DNA from 3 places in the Streptomyces sp. NPDC046925 genome. Region 3 is predicted to be linked to each of the others. Evidence: predicted binding sites of a transcription regulator. Region 3 holds the regulator's gene; each other region holds the start of a gene.
The links. The regulator HrcA, encoded in region 3, represses chaperone genes, less so after heat shock. The targets are predictions, from matches to a motif close to TTNGCACTCNGNNNNNCNGAGTGCNAA.
Positions count from the first base shown of each region.

Region 1 (4,265 bases), on a different contig from region 3:
TGAAGCCGAAGCCCTTGTCGAGCTCGGCGACCTTCGAGGTGATGACGTAGCCCTCGAGGCCGGCGTTCTCGGCGATCCAGCGCAGCGGCTCGACGGCGGCGCGGCGGACGACGGCGACACCGGTGGCCTCGTCGCCCTCCTTGCCCAGCGACTCGCCGAGCACCTTGGCGGCGTGCACCAGAGCGGAGCCACCACCGGAGACGATGCCCTCCTCGACCGCGGCGCGGGTCGCGGAGATGGCGTCCTCCAGACGGTGCTTCTTCTCCTTGAGCTCCACCTCGGTGGCGGCGCCGACCTTGATCACGCACACGCCGCCGGCCAGCTTCGCGAGGCGCTCCTGGAGCTTCTCGCGGTCCCAGTCGGAGTCCGTGGCCTCGATCTCGGCCTTGATCTGGTTGACGCGGCCCGTGACCTCGGCAGCGTCGCCGCCACCGTCGACGACCGTGGTGTCGTCCTTGGTGATGGTGACGCGGCGGGCGGTGCCGAGCACGTCGAGACCGACCTGGTCGAGCTTGAGGCCGACCTCTTCGGCGATGACGGTGCCGCCGGTGAGGGTGGCGAGGTCACCGAGCATGGCCTTGCGGCGGTCGCCGAAGCCGGGGGCCTTCACCGCGACGGCGTTGAAGGTGCCGCGGATCTTGTTCACGACCAGGGTCGACAGGGCCTCGCCCTCGACGTCCTCGGCGATGATCAGGAGCGGCTTCGAGGCGTTGGCCTGGATGACCTTCTCGAGCAGCGGGAGCAGGTCCTGGATCGAGGAGATCTTGCCCTGGTGGATGAGGATGTACGGGTCCTCGAGCACCGCCTCCATGCGCTCCTGGTCCGTCACGAAGTACGGCGACAGGTAGCCCTTGTCGAAGGCCATGCCCTCGGTGAAGTCCAGCTCGAGCCCGAAGGTGTTGGACTCCTCGACGGTGATGACACCGTCCTTGCCGACCTTGTCCATCGCCTCGGCGATGAGCTCGCCGACCTGCGGGTCCTGGGCGGACAGACCGGCGACGGCCGCGATGTCGGCCTTGTCGTCGATCGGGCGCGCGGTCGCGAGAAGCTCCTCGGACACGGCCTTGACGGCGGCGTCGATGCCCTTCTTCAGGGCGGCCGGGGAGGCGCCGGCGGCTACGTTGCGCAGGCCTTCCTTGACCAGGGCCTGGGCGAGCACGGTCGCGGTGGTGGTGCCGTCACCCGCGATGTCGTTGGTCTTGGTCGCCACCTCCTTGACGAGCTGCGCGCCGAGGTTCTCGTACGGGTCCTCGACCTCGACCTCACGGGCGATGGTGACGCCGTCGTTGGTGATGGTCGGGGCGCCGAACTTCTTGTCGATGACGACGTTGCGGCCGCGGGGGCCGATCGTCACCTTCACCGTGTCGGCAAGCTTGTTGACGCCGCGCTCAAGGGCGCGACGGGCGTCCTCGTCGAACTTCAGGATCTTCGCCATGGGAGCGATTCAGCCCTCTCGAAAACTCGGGTGAACGAACTGCGCCCCTCGCCGCCCGGCAATCAGCGGGGTGACCAGGGGCGCAGCTCAAAAGCAAATCTGCTGGTGAAGCAGGTGAATTACTTCTCGACGATCGCGAGCACGTCGCGAGCCGAGAGGACGAGGTACTCGTCGCCGTTGTACTTCACCTCGGTGCCGCCGTACTTGCTGTACAGCACGACATCGCCGACCTTCACGTCGAGCGGCAGGCGCTCGCCGTTCTCGAAGCGGCCCGGGCCCACGGCGAGGACAGCGCCCTCCTGGGGCTTCTCCTTCGCGGTGTCCGGAATGACCAGGCCAGAGGCCGTGGTCTGCTCGGCGTCGAGCGGCTGGACCACAATGCGGTCCTCGAGCGGCTTGATGGCAACCTTGGAGCTGGCGGTCGTCACGATCCGGTCTCCCCCTTCGGAGATCTACGGGGTTAACAGTCTGGGGTGGCGACCAGGTGGATCCGTCGTCGCGGGTGCCGGACCTGCCCGTCGCTGTTGGCACTCTCCAGTGGTGAGTGCCAAGGGCGAGACTAGGACGGCGATTAGCACTCGGTCAAGCGGACTGCTAATTCGCTGACGCGGGTCTTAACCGGCTGGGGTGCGTTCGGGAGCTGCGGGGGCGTCCCCGCGCCCCTCGGGGCAACGCTTTCCCGCGGTGGAGGGTTCCGTCTCCGTTGCCTCGCGCCGCTCCGTTTTCTGCGGCCCGGCAGGTGGGGCTGTGCCCGCCCCTCCCCGAGCTTTCGGCTCCGCTCGACCAGGGGAGACGCCCATCGCCCTGCGGGGAGCCTCCCCACAGCGGTCGGCCTCCGGCTTCCGCTTGGGGACCTTCTCCGCCGCCTTCCTCCCCAGCCTCTCGATCGGGTCCACCGATTGGGCGCAGCCCGTGAGCAGTGCGGGCGCGAGCACGCCTGCCGCGAGCACGCCGACAAGGAACCGCCGCGCCCGCGCCCGCCCCGTCACAGGTAGTCCTCCAGCCTGGCCACCGCGTACCCCTTGTCGGTGACCGTCTTCATGACCTTGCGAATCATGTCGGGCATCGTGCCCTTCCAGTCCTCGCGCCCCCGGAAGTGCGTGAGGATGATGTCGCCGGGATGCAGGTCCCGGTCCCACTCGCGCCACTCCATGTGGTCGGCGAAGGCCTCGGACGCCCACAGCGGCACGGCCTTGATCCCGCAGGACTTGGCCGCGCGCAGGGTGTCCGCGTTGTAGTTGCCGTACGGCGGCCGGAAGAGCTCGGGCCGTTTGCCGTAGCGCTGGTGGATGATGTCCTGCATGCCGCAGATCTCGCGCCGCTGGCCCGCGTACGAGAGCCCCGGCAGGTAGCGGTGGTGGAGGGTGTGGTTGTTCAGCTCCACGCCGCGCGACTGCATCTTCTTGAAGTAGCCGTAGTCCTCCTTGACCAGGTAGTCGCTGAGGAACGCGGTGTACGGGATCTGCAGCTCGCTCATCATCTTGAGCAGCGCCGGGTCCTTCTCGGCGCCGTCGTCCATGGTGAGGAAGACGACCTTCTTCTTCGTGGGGATGGTCGTGAAGACGGGCGGCAGGTGCTCCTGGCCCTTGACCTCGAAGCCCTTGCGCGTGGTGATCTTCGGCTTCACGGCGGGCGGCTCGGGCGCGGCCAGCGGGGGCTTCGCCAGGCCCCAGCGCTTCGCGGCGGCGGCGCGCGCGACCTGGGTGACGCGGAGCTTCTGGGCGTAGGTGTCCAGGGCGCGGGCGGGCGGCGCATCCAGGCGCTGCTGACCGGGTGCGGGCTTCGCTCCGCCGTCGGCGCCCGAGGCACATCCGGAGGCGATGGCGGCGACGGTGAGCACGGCTGCCCCGGCCCGCGCCCGGCCCACCGCCCGGCGGCGGCGCCGTGCGGAACCCCGCTCCCGGCCCTCCCGCTTTGCCCTGAATTCATCTTTTTGTCGTACTAGTTGCATGGCGCCGGATCTTTGCAGCTCACGGCCCTGGCACAGGGCCGACACCGCCGCCGGGCGCGCACCATCCACCGACTGGCCCACAATGGGCCGGGTGAACGACCTCGACCGCGCCTCGGCCGCCCTGACCTCCTTCTCCGCGCTGCTCACCGCCGAAGGCCGGTCGCTGCTCGATCTCGACGAGGTGCGCGACGCCGATCCGGCACGGGAGCTCGCCGTCGCCACCCGGCTGCGCCGCGAGCACCCTGCGGAGCTGGTCACGGCGGTCCTAGCGCAGGCGCGGCTGCGGCGGCGCGCGGTGGCGAAGTTCGGCGCCGAGGACGCGGGGCGGATGTTCTTCACCCCCAACGGCGTCGAGCAGGCGACGCGCACCAGCGTGGCCGTGCACCGCGCCGAGAGCTTCAAGGCCCTGGGCGTACGCAGCACGGCCGATCTCTGCTGCGGCATCGGCGGCGACGCGATCGCCCTCGCCCGGGCCGGCATCGCCGTGCTCGCCGTCGACCGTGACCCGCTGACCTGCGCGGTGGCGCGCGCGAACGCGGAAGCGCTCGGCCTCTCGGACCTCGTCGAGGTGCGCGAGGCCGATGTGACCGAGGTCGACACCTCCGCGTACGACGCGGTCTTCGTGGACCCGGCACGGCGTGGCGGCCGTGGCCGCATCTTCGACCCCGAGGCCTACTCCCCGCCCCTCTCCTGGGCCGTCGGCGCCGCCCGCAAGGCCCCGCACGCGGCCCTGAAGATCGCTCCCGGCATTCCGCACGAGGCGGTGCCCGCGGAGGCCGCCGCGGAGTGGATCTCGGACGGCGGCGACGTGAAGGAGGCCGTGCTGTGGTTCGGCACGGACGCCCCGTCGTCGCACCGCGCGACGCTGCTGCCCTCGGG
Region 1 is NZ_JBEYWZ010000011.1:116,433-120,697, reverse strand. It holds gene groL (chaperonin GroEL) at 1-1,435, opposite strand, end outside; gene groES (co-chaperone GroES) at 1,555-1,863, opposite strand; gene ABZ906_RS34295 (polysaccharide deacetylase family protein) at 2,421-3,386, opposite strand; gene ABZ906_RS34290 (methyltransferase domain-containing protein) at 3,469-4,265, shown strand, end outside.
Region 1: a site for HrcA is predicted at 2,007-2,033, ahead of groES (co-chaperone GroES). Genes of this name have one in related genera too.

Region 2 (4,265 bases), on a different contig from region 3:
GCGTGACCTTCGCGGGGTCGAGGATGCCCTCGGCGATCATGTCGACGTACTCACCGGTCGCGGCGTTCAGGCCGTGGCCGACGGTGAGGTTGCGGACCTTCTCGACGACGACGCCGCCCTCAAGGCCGCCGTTGACGGCGATCTGCTTGAGCGGGGCCTCCAGGGCGAGCTTCACGGCGTTGGCGCCGGTCGCCTCGTCACCCTCGAGCTCCAGCTTCTCGAAGACGGCGGCGGCCTGCAGCAGCGCCACGCCACCACCGGCGACGATGCCCTCTTCGACGGCCGCCTTCGCGTTGCGAACGGCGTCCTCGATGCGGTGCTTGCGCTCCTTGAGCTCGACCTCGGTCGCGGCACCGGCCTTGATGACCGCAACACCGCCGGCAAGCTTCGCCAGGCGCTCCTGCAGCTTCTCGCGGTCGTAGTCGCTGTCCGAGTTCTCGATCTCGGCGCGGATCTGGTTGACGCGACCCTGGACCTGGTCGCTCTCACCGGAGCCGTCGACGATCGTGGTCTCGTCCTTGGTGATGACGACCTTGCGGGCGCGGCCGAGCAGGTCGAGACCGGCGTTCTCCAGCTTGAGGCCGACCTCCTCGGAGATGACGGTGCCACCGGTGAGGATGGCGATGTCGCCGAGCATGGCCTTGCGGCGGTCACCGAAGCCGGGCGCCTTGACGGCGACGGACTTGAAGGTGCCACGGATCTTGTTGACGACCAGGGTCGACAGGGCCTCGCCCTCGACGTCCTCGGCGATGATCAGCAGCGGCTTGCCGGACTGCATGACCTTCTCGAGGAGCGGAAGGAGGTCCTTCACGTTCGAGATCTTCGAGTTGACGATCAGGATGTACGGGTCGTCGAGCGACGCCTCCATACGCTCCATGTCGGTGGCGAAGTACGCCGAGATGTAGCCCTTGTCGAAGCGCATGCCCTCGGTGAGCTCAAGCTCAAGACCGAAGGTCTGCGACTCCTCGACGGTGATGACGCCTTCCTTGCCGACCTTGTCCATGGCCTCGGCGATGAGCTCGCCGATCTGGGTGTCGGCGGCGGAGATGGAGGCGGTCGAAGCGATCTGCTCCTTGGTCTCCACGTCCTTGGCCTGCTCGAGCAGGGCGCCCGAGACGGCCTCGACGGCCTTCTCGATGCCACGCTTGAGGGCCATCGGGTTGGCACCGGCGGCTACGTTGCGCAGGCCCTCGCGGACCAGCGCCTGCGCCAGGACGGTCGCGGTCGTCGTGCCGTCACCGGCGACGTCGTCCGTCTTCTTCGCGACCTCCTTGACCAGCTCGGCGCCGATCTTCTCGTACGGGTCCTCGAGCTCGATCTCCTTGGCGATGGAAACACCATCGTTGGTGATCGTGGGGGCACCCCACTTCTTCTCGAGGACGACGTTGCGACCCTTGGGGCCCAGGGTCACCTTGACGGCGTCGGCGAGCTGGTTCATGCCGCGCTCGAGGCCGCGCCGTGCCTCCTCGTCGAACGCGATGATCTTGGCCATGTGAAGTGGTCCTCCCGGACAGGGGTGGCATGCTCCGGATCGCATCGGTGCCCGCGACGGACGGCCTGCAAGCCTTGTGGTTCCTTGCCCCACCCGGCGTGCGGGCCTCACCGACCCGATCCAAGTTCTGTCACTCTCACTCGGAGAGTGCTAAGCCCAATGATTAGCACTCGACCCCTACGAGTGCAAGCGCCTCTGGTGGATCCCGGACGTACGAGGGGGGCGCGTCCAGGGCGCGGTGCGGGGCGCACGGCCGGACGCACGAGGGGCCCGTACCCCTGTCGGGATACGGGCCCCTCGTCACTCGCTAAGTCGCTGGCCGATCGCGCCGAGATCAGACGGCGAGCTTGACCATGTCCGCCTGCGGACCCTTCTGGCCCTGCGAGATCTCGAACTCAACTCGCTGACCTTCTTCAAGGGTGCGGTAGCCGTCCATCTGGATCGCGCTGTAGTGGACGAATACATCCGCACCACCGTCGACCGCGATGAAGCCGTACCCCTTCTCCGCGTTGAACCACTTGACGGTGCCCTGAGCCATGCCTAACTCCCCTATTACTGGCCCTTGCACGGACCCGCACTTCGCGGACCCGGGTCAGACCTCACCCCCCCAATGGGTTGTGGAGGCGTGCGCCGGAACGCGTCGACCGCGGCTGAATGTATCTGTCCAACTGCCCTCTGCAACAGGTCAATCAGACGAGAATTCTGGGCACGCCTGATCGGAAATATGCGGAGGATTTACCGGAGTTCAGGGCAAGTCGGGCCGGACAAATGCCGCGAGAGGGGCAAATGGGCAGTGCACATTGGCTACTTCTGGTCGGCCTCGGGGCGACTTCGTATATGCGCTCGGCACAAACGGGGAAGCTTGCTTCCCAACTGTACCGCGCTCAACCACATGGAATTGCCCCCTCCACTTCTCTCGCGGAGGGGGCAAAGCCGATTACGCAGGGTATTTCTTTAAAGAATCAACCACCGGCGACGGCGGGAATGATCGAGATACCCGCGCCGTCCGGCGTGGCGGTCTCCAGACCCTGCTCGAAGCGGACGTCGTCGTCGTTCACGTAGACGTTCACGAAGCGCCGCAGCTTGCCCTGGTCGTCCAGGACGCGAGCGGCGATACCGGCGTGGTTCTTCTCCAGGTCGGCGATGACCTCGGAGAGGTTCGCCCCCTCGGCGGCGACCTCGGACTGACCGCCGGTGTAGGTGCGGAGAATGGTGGGGATACGAACGTTCACGCTCATGGGGATCACCTCGGTAGTTCGGGGGCGTGGGGCGCCCCGTCAGGGGCGCGGGGAACTGCGCGACCAGCCACGACGGTCCGCAGCCGGAAACAAGGCTCAGGCCCTACGGCGGTTAACCGGCAAGACCCGCGGCGCGAAACGCGTCAAGGTTGGGCTTGATCGTCGCGGTCGCCTGAGAGGTCTCGGCGACAGCGTCAAGCGTCTTGAGCCCGTCACCGGTGTTCAGGACCACCGTGGTGAGCGTGGGGTCGATGAGACCGGCGTCGATCAGCTTCTTGGTGACGCCCACCGTCACACCCCCGGCGGTCTCCGCGAAGATCCCCTCACTCCGAGCGAGCAGCTCGATCGCGTCGACGACCTGCTCGTCGTTCACGTCCTCCACCGCACCGCCCGTACGGCGCGCGATGTCCAGGACGTACGGCCCGTCGGCGGGGTTGCCGATGGCGAGGGACTTGGCGATGGTGTCCGGCTTCTGCGGGCGCACGACGTCGTGCCCGGCCTTGAAGGCGGTGGACACCGGCGAGCAGCCCTCGGCCTGGGCGCCGAAGATCTTGTAGGGCTTGTCCTCGACGAGCCCCAGCTTGATGAGCTCCTTGAGACCCTTGTCGATCTTCGTGAGCTGAGAGCCCGACGCGATCGGGATGACCAGCTGGTCGGGAAGGACCCACCCCAGCTGCTCGCAGATCTCGTACGCGAGGGTCTTGGAGCCCTCTCCGTAGTACGGCCGCAGGTTCACGTTCACGAAGCCCCAGCCCTCGCCCAGCGGGTCGCCGATGAGCTCGGAGCAGAAGCGGTTCACGTCGTCGTAGTTGCCCTCGATGCCGACGAGCTCGCCGCCGTACACCGCGGCCATGACGACCTTGCCCTGCTCCAGGTCGTGCGGGATGAACACGCAGGAGCGGAAGCCGGCGCGGGCCGCGGCGGCGCCGACGGCGCCCGCGAGGTTGCCGGTGGAGGAGCAGGAGAGCGTGGTGAAGCCGAAGGCGCGGGCCGCCTCGATGGCCTGCGCCACGACGCGGTCCTTGAAGGAGTGCGTCGGGTTGCCCGAGTCGTCCTTGACGAACAGCTTGCCCTGCTCGACGCCGAGCTCGCGGGCGAGGTTGTCGGCCTTGACGAGCTTGGTCCAACCAGGGTTGAGGTTGGGCTTCTCGGCGACGTCCGCCGGGACGGGCAGGAGAGGGGCGTAGCGCCAGATGTTGTCCGGGCCGGACTCGATCTGCTTGCGGAGCGCCTCGGGGTCACCGGTCGGCAGGTCGTACGCGACTTCGAGCGGGCCGAAACAGGCCTGGCAGGCGAAGATCGGGCCGAGGGCGTAGAGCTCACCGCACTCGCGGCAGGAGAGGCCGGACGCGGGGCCGAGGTCCACAGAACCCGTGGACGTCGTGGTGGAGGTGGTGGTGTCGTTCGTTGCGACAGTCTGCGCAGCCATGGAGGCGAGGCCCTTTCTCCTCATCTTCCTCGCGACGCATCTCGCCGCGAGACGGAATTGGCACCTTCCCCACCGAGACCTCGCGTGCGCGGTCGGCGGGATGGTT
Region 2 is NZ_JBEYWZ010000007.1:337,395-341,659, forward strand. It holds gene groL (chaperonin GroEL) at 1-1,492, opposite strand, end outside; gene ABZ906_RS28440 (cold-shock protein) at 1,827-2,030, opposite strand; gene ABZ906_RS28445 (MoaD/ThiS family protein) at 2,455-2,730, opposite strand; gene thrC (threonine synthase) at 2,843-4,159, opposite strand; SAM riboswitch class I at 4,177-4,265, opposite strand, start outside.
Region 2: a site for HrcA is predicted at 1,620-1,646, ahead of groL (chaperonin GroEL). Genes of this name have one in related genera too.

Region 3 (4,265 bases):
GGCGCGGGGCTGTGACATGTGCGGCTCCGCCGCGGGGCGCGGGCAACCACGACGGCCCGCGGGCGAATACGACAAAGTGCCCCCGGCGCGGGTATCCGCCGCCGGGGGCACAAAGAGACACCGCTCTGGGCGCTACCGCCCGTTGAACGCGTCCTTGAGACGCGAGAACAGACCCTGCTGCCCCGGCTGGAACTGCCCCGTGGGCCGCTCCTCGCCGCGCAGCTGCGCAAGCTCCCGCAGGACCCGCTCCTGCTCCGCGTCCAGCTTGGTCGGCGTGAGGACCTCGACGTGCACGATGAGGTCGCCGCGTCCGCCGCCCCGCAGATGCGTGATGCCGCGGCCGTGCAGCGGCACCGACTGGCCGGACTGCGTGCCCGGACGGATGTCGACCTCTTCGAGGCCGTCCAGCGTCTCGAGCGGCACCTTCGTGCCCAGAGCCGCCGCCGTCATCGGGATGGTGACCGTGCAGTGCAGGTCGTCGCCGCGCCGCTGGAACACGGAGTGCGGCAGCTCGTGGATCTCCACGTACAGGTCGCCGGCGGGGCCGCCGCCGGGGCCGACCTCGCCCTCGCCCGCGAGCTGGATCCGCGTGCCGTTGTCGACACCGGCCGGGATCTTCACGGTGAGCGTCCGCCGCGACCGGATGCGGCCGTCGCCGGCGCACTCCGGGCACGGGGTGGGCACGACCGTGCCGAAACCCTGGCACTGCGGGCAGGGCCGCGAGGTCATGACCTGGCCCAGGAAGGACCGCGTGACCTGCGACACCTCACCGCGACCGCGGCACATGTCACATGTCTGGGCGGACGTTCCCGGCGCGGCGCCTTCACCGCTGCAGGTCGTACATACGACCGCCGTGTCGACCTGTATGTCCTTGGTGGTCCCGAAGGCGGCCTCGTCGAGGTCGATCTCGAGCCGGATCATGGCGTCCTGGCCGCGGCGCGTGCGCGACCGGGGGCCACGCTGCGACGCCGTGCCGAAGAACGCGTCCATGATGTCCGAGAAGTTGCCGAAGCCACCGGCTCCGAAACCGCCCGCACCACCGCCGCCGCCCGCCTGGGACAGCGGGTCGCCGCCGAGGTCGTAGACCTGCTTCTTCTGCGGGTCCGACAACACCTCGTACGCGGCGTTGATCTCCTTGAAGCGCTCCTGAGTCTTCGGGTCCGGATTCACGTCCGGGTGAAGCTCTCGCGCAAGCCTCCGGAAGGCCTTCTTGATTTCGTCCTGGGAAGCGTCGCGGCGCACGCCTAGTACGGCGTAGTAGTCCGTGGCCACTTACGACTCCGCCAGGATCTGTCCGACGTAACGTGCCACTGCGCGTACTGCTCCCATCGTTCCCGGATAGTCCATGCGGGTCGGGCCGACCACGCCGAGTTTGGCTACTGCCTCGCTGCCCGAACCGTAGCCGACGGAGACCACGGACGTAGAGCTGAGTCCCTCATGGGCGTTCTCGTGACCGATCCGTACGGTCATGCCCGAATCAGTGGCCTCGCCAAGCAACTTGAGCAGAACGACCTGCTCCTCAAGAGCCTCCAGGACGGGCCTGATGGTGAGGGGAAAGTCATGTCCGAAGCGGGTGAGATTGGCCGTTCCGCCGATCATCAGCCGCTCTTCGGTCTCTTCGACGAGGGTTTCGAGGAGCGTGGAGAGCACCGTGGCCACCGTGCCCCTGTCCTCCGCGTCGAAGGACTCCGTCATGTCCTGCACCAGCTGCGGCACGTCCGCGAAGCGACGGCCCGCGACCCTGCTGTTGAGCCGCGCCCGCAGATCCGCGAGCGAGGTCTCGCCGAACGGGGCGGGACAGTCGATCATGCGCTGCTCGACCCGGCCCGTGTCCGTGATCAGGACGAGCATCAGCCGGGCGGGAGCCAGCGAGAGCAGCTCCACGTGCCGCACCGTCGACCGCGTGAGGGACGGATACTGCACGACCGCGACCTGCCGGGTCAGCTGCGCGAGCAGCCGCACCGTGCGCGCCACGACGTCGTCGAGGTCGACGGCGCCGTCGAGGAAGTTCTGGATGGCCCTGCGCTCCGGCGCCGCCATCGGCTTGACGCCCGCGAGCCGGTCGACGAAGAGGCGGTACCCCTTGTCGGTCGGGATGCGCCCCGCGCTCGTATGAGGCTGGGCGATGAACCCTTCCTCCTCCAGCGCCGCCATGTCGTTGCGGACCGTGGCCGGGGAGACCCCGAGGCTGTGCCGCTCGGTGAGCGCCTTGGAGCCGACGGGCTCCTCGGTGCCGACATAGTCGTGGACGATGGCGCGCAGCACCTCGAGCCTGCGTTCACTGAGCATCCGCGCACACCTCCACCTTTTTGCCCTGAAACCTGTCTGCCCTGCGGCCCCGCCTGGCACTCCCCACAGGTGAGTGCCAGCCCGCGCCGCGCCCAGTGTACGGCCGTGAGGTACGGCCCCGGCAAGGGCAGCGGCTGCCGAGCGACCGCCACGGGGCTAGCGTCGGCGTATGGACGTGGCACTGGCTTGGGACGAGGCGGGCTGGGAGCGGCTCGCGCCGCATGTGGGGCGGCGGCGCCTCCCGGTCTGGGACTGTACGGCGGGTCTGGTCGTCGGCGGCGAATCGGCGCTGATGATCGAGGCGGGGGCGACCCTGCGCGAGGGGGCGGAGCTGCGCACTCAGGCGCGCGGCATTCTCGGCGGGAGGCGGCGGGTCACGCACCTCGCCCTGACGCACCCGCACTTCGACCATGTGCTCGGTGCGGCGGCGTTCGCGGGCGTGGAGGTGTACGGCGCGGTCGGCCTCGACAAGCTTCTCACCGGGGGCCGCGACGAACTGCGTGCGTCGGCGGTCCGGCACGGGGTCGCCCCGGACGCCGCGGCGGAGGCCGCCGATCTGCTCGTGCGGCCGCATCACGCGGTGTGCGGGGAGTGGACGCTTGACCTGGGCGGCGGGGTGCAGGTCCTGCTGGCGAACGTCGGGCCCGGTCACACGGGGCACGACCTGGCGGTGCTCGTCCCGGCGGGTGCGGGCAGCCCGGAGATCGTCTTCTGCGGCGACCTGGTCGAGGAGTCGGGCGAACCGCAGGCGGGCGATGACGCGGTACCGGAGCGGTGGCCCGCGGCGCTCGACCGGCTCCTCGAACTGGGCGGTCCTGACGCGCTGTACGTGCCGGGGCACGGTGCGGTGGTCGATGCGGCTTTTGTCCGTGCGCAGCGCGCCACACTGGCGGCTCGTTTCGGCGTGTCGTAGCCGGTCGTACGCCTCTTCTCTTATCGTCATGCGAATGCGCCAGTACTCCGCAGACCTCACCCCGCCGTGGAAGAAACCGAAGGCCGTGCCCGAGGTCGCCGCGGAGGCGGACCTCGTGGTGGAGGAGCTGAGCACCGGCTTCTGCGGGGCGGTGATCCGCTGCGAGAAGACGGCGGAGGGTCCGACGGTGACCCTGGAGGACCGCTTCGGCAAGCACCGGGTCTTCCCGATGACTCCGGGCGGTTTCGCCCTGGAGGGCCGGACGGTCACCCTCGTCCGCCCCTCCGCGGCCGCTCCTCTCGTACGTCCCACACGCACCGCGTCCGGCTCGGTGGCCGTACCGGGGGCGCGGGCCCGCGTCGCGCGCGCCGGGCGGATCTATGTGGAGGGGCGGCACGACGCGGAGCTCGTCGAGCGGGTGTGGGGCGACGACCTGCGGATCGAGGGCGTGGTCGTCGAGTACCTGGAGGGCATCGACGACCTCCCGGCGATCGTCACGGAGTTCTCCCCCGGCCCCGACGCCCGCCTGGGCGTCCTGGTGGACCACTTGGTGCCCGGCTCGAAGGAGTCGCGGATCGCGGCGGAGGTGAGTTCTTCCTCCGCGCTGGTGGTGGGGCACCCCTATATCGACGTGTGGGAGGCGGTGAAGCCGTCGTCGGTGGGGATCGCGGCGTGGCCCCGCGTGCCGCGCGGCCAGGACTGGAAGACGGGCGTCTGCGAGGCCCTCGGCTGGCCCCTGAACACGGGGGCCGCGTGGCAGCGGATCCTGGGTTCGGTGCACAGTTACAGGGATCTTGAACCGGCGCTGCTCGGCCGCGTGGAGGAACTGATCGACTTCGTCACGGGCGAGTAGGCGGGCCCCTGGGCCCAGGACGGCTCCGATCCGGCTGACCCGCCGCGGGCCCGGCTGACCCGCCGCTTCGCGGCGCAATCTTTCCCGCCCACCCGCCCGATTGCCCCGCGTCTGCCCACCCCGCCCAGGTGCTGCCTCTTCAGCCCCTCCGGCGTTTGAGGAGCGGGGTCTGGGGCGGAGCCCCAGTTTCGGGAAGGGGCGGGATTGGGG
Region 3 is NZ_JBEYWZ010000003.1:938,535-942,799, forward strand. It holds gene dnaJ (molecular chaperone DnaJ) at 133-1,272, opposite strand; gene hrcA (heat-inducible transcriptional repressor HrcA) at 1,273-2,289, opposite strand; gene ABZ906_RS17465 (MBL fold metallo-hydrolase) at 2,459-3,202, shown strand; gene ABZ906_RS17470 (DUF3097 domain-containing protein) at 3,237-4,055, shown strand.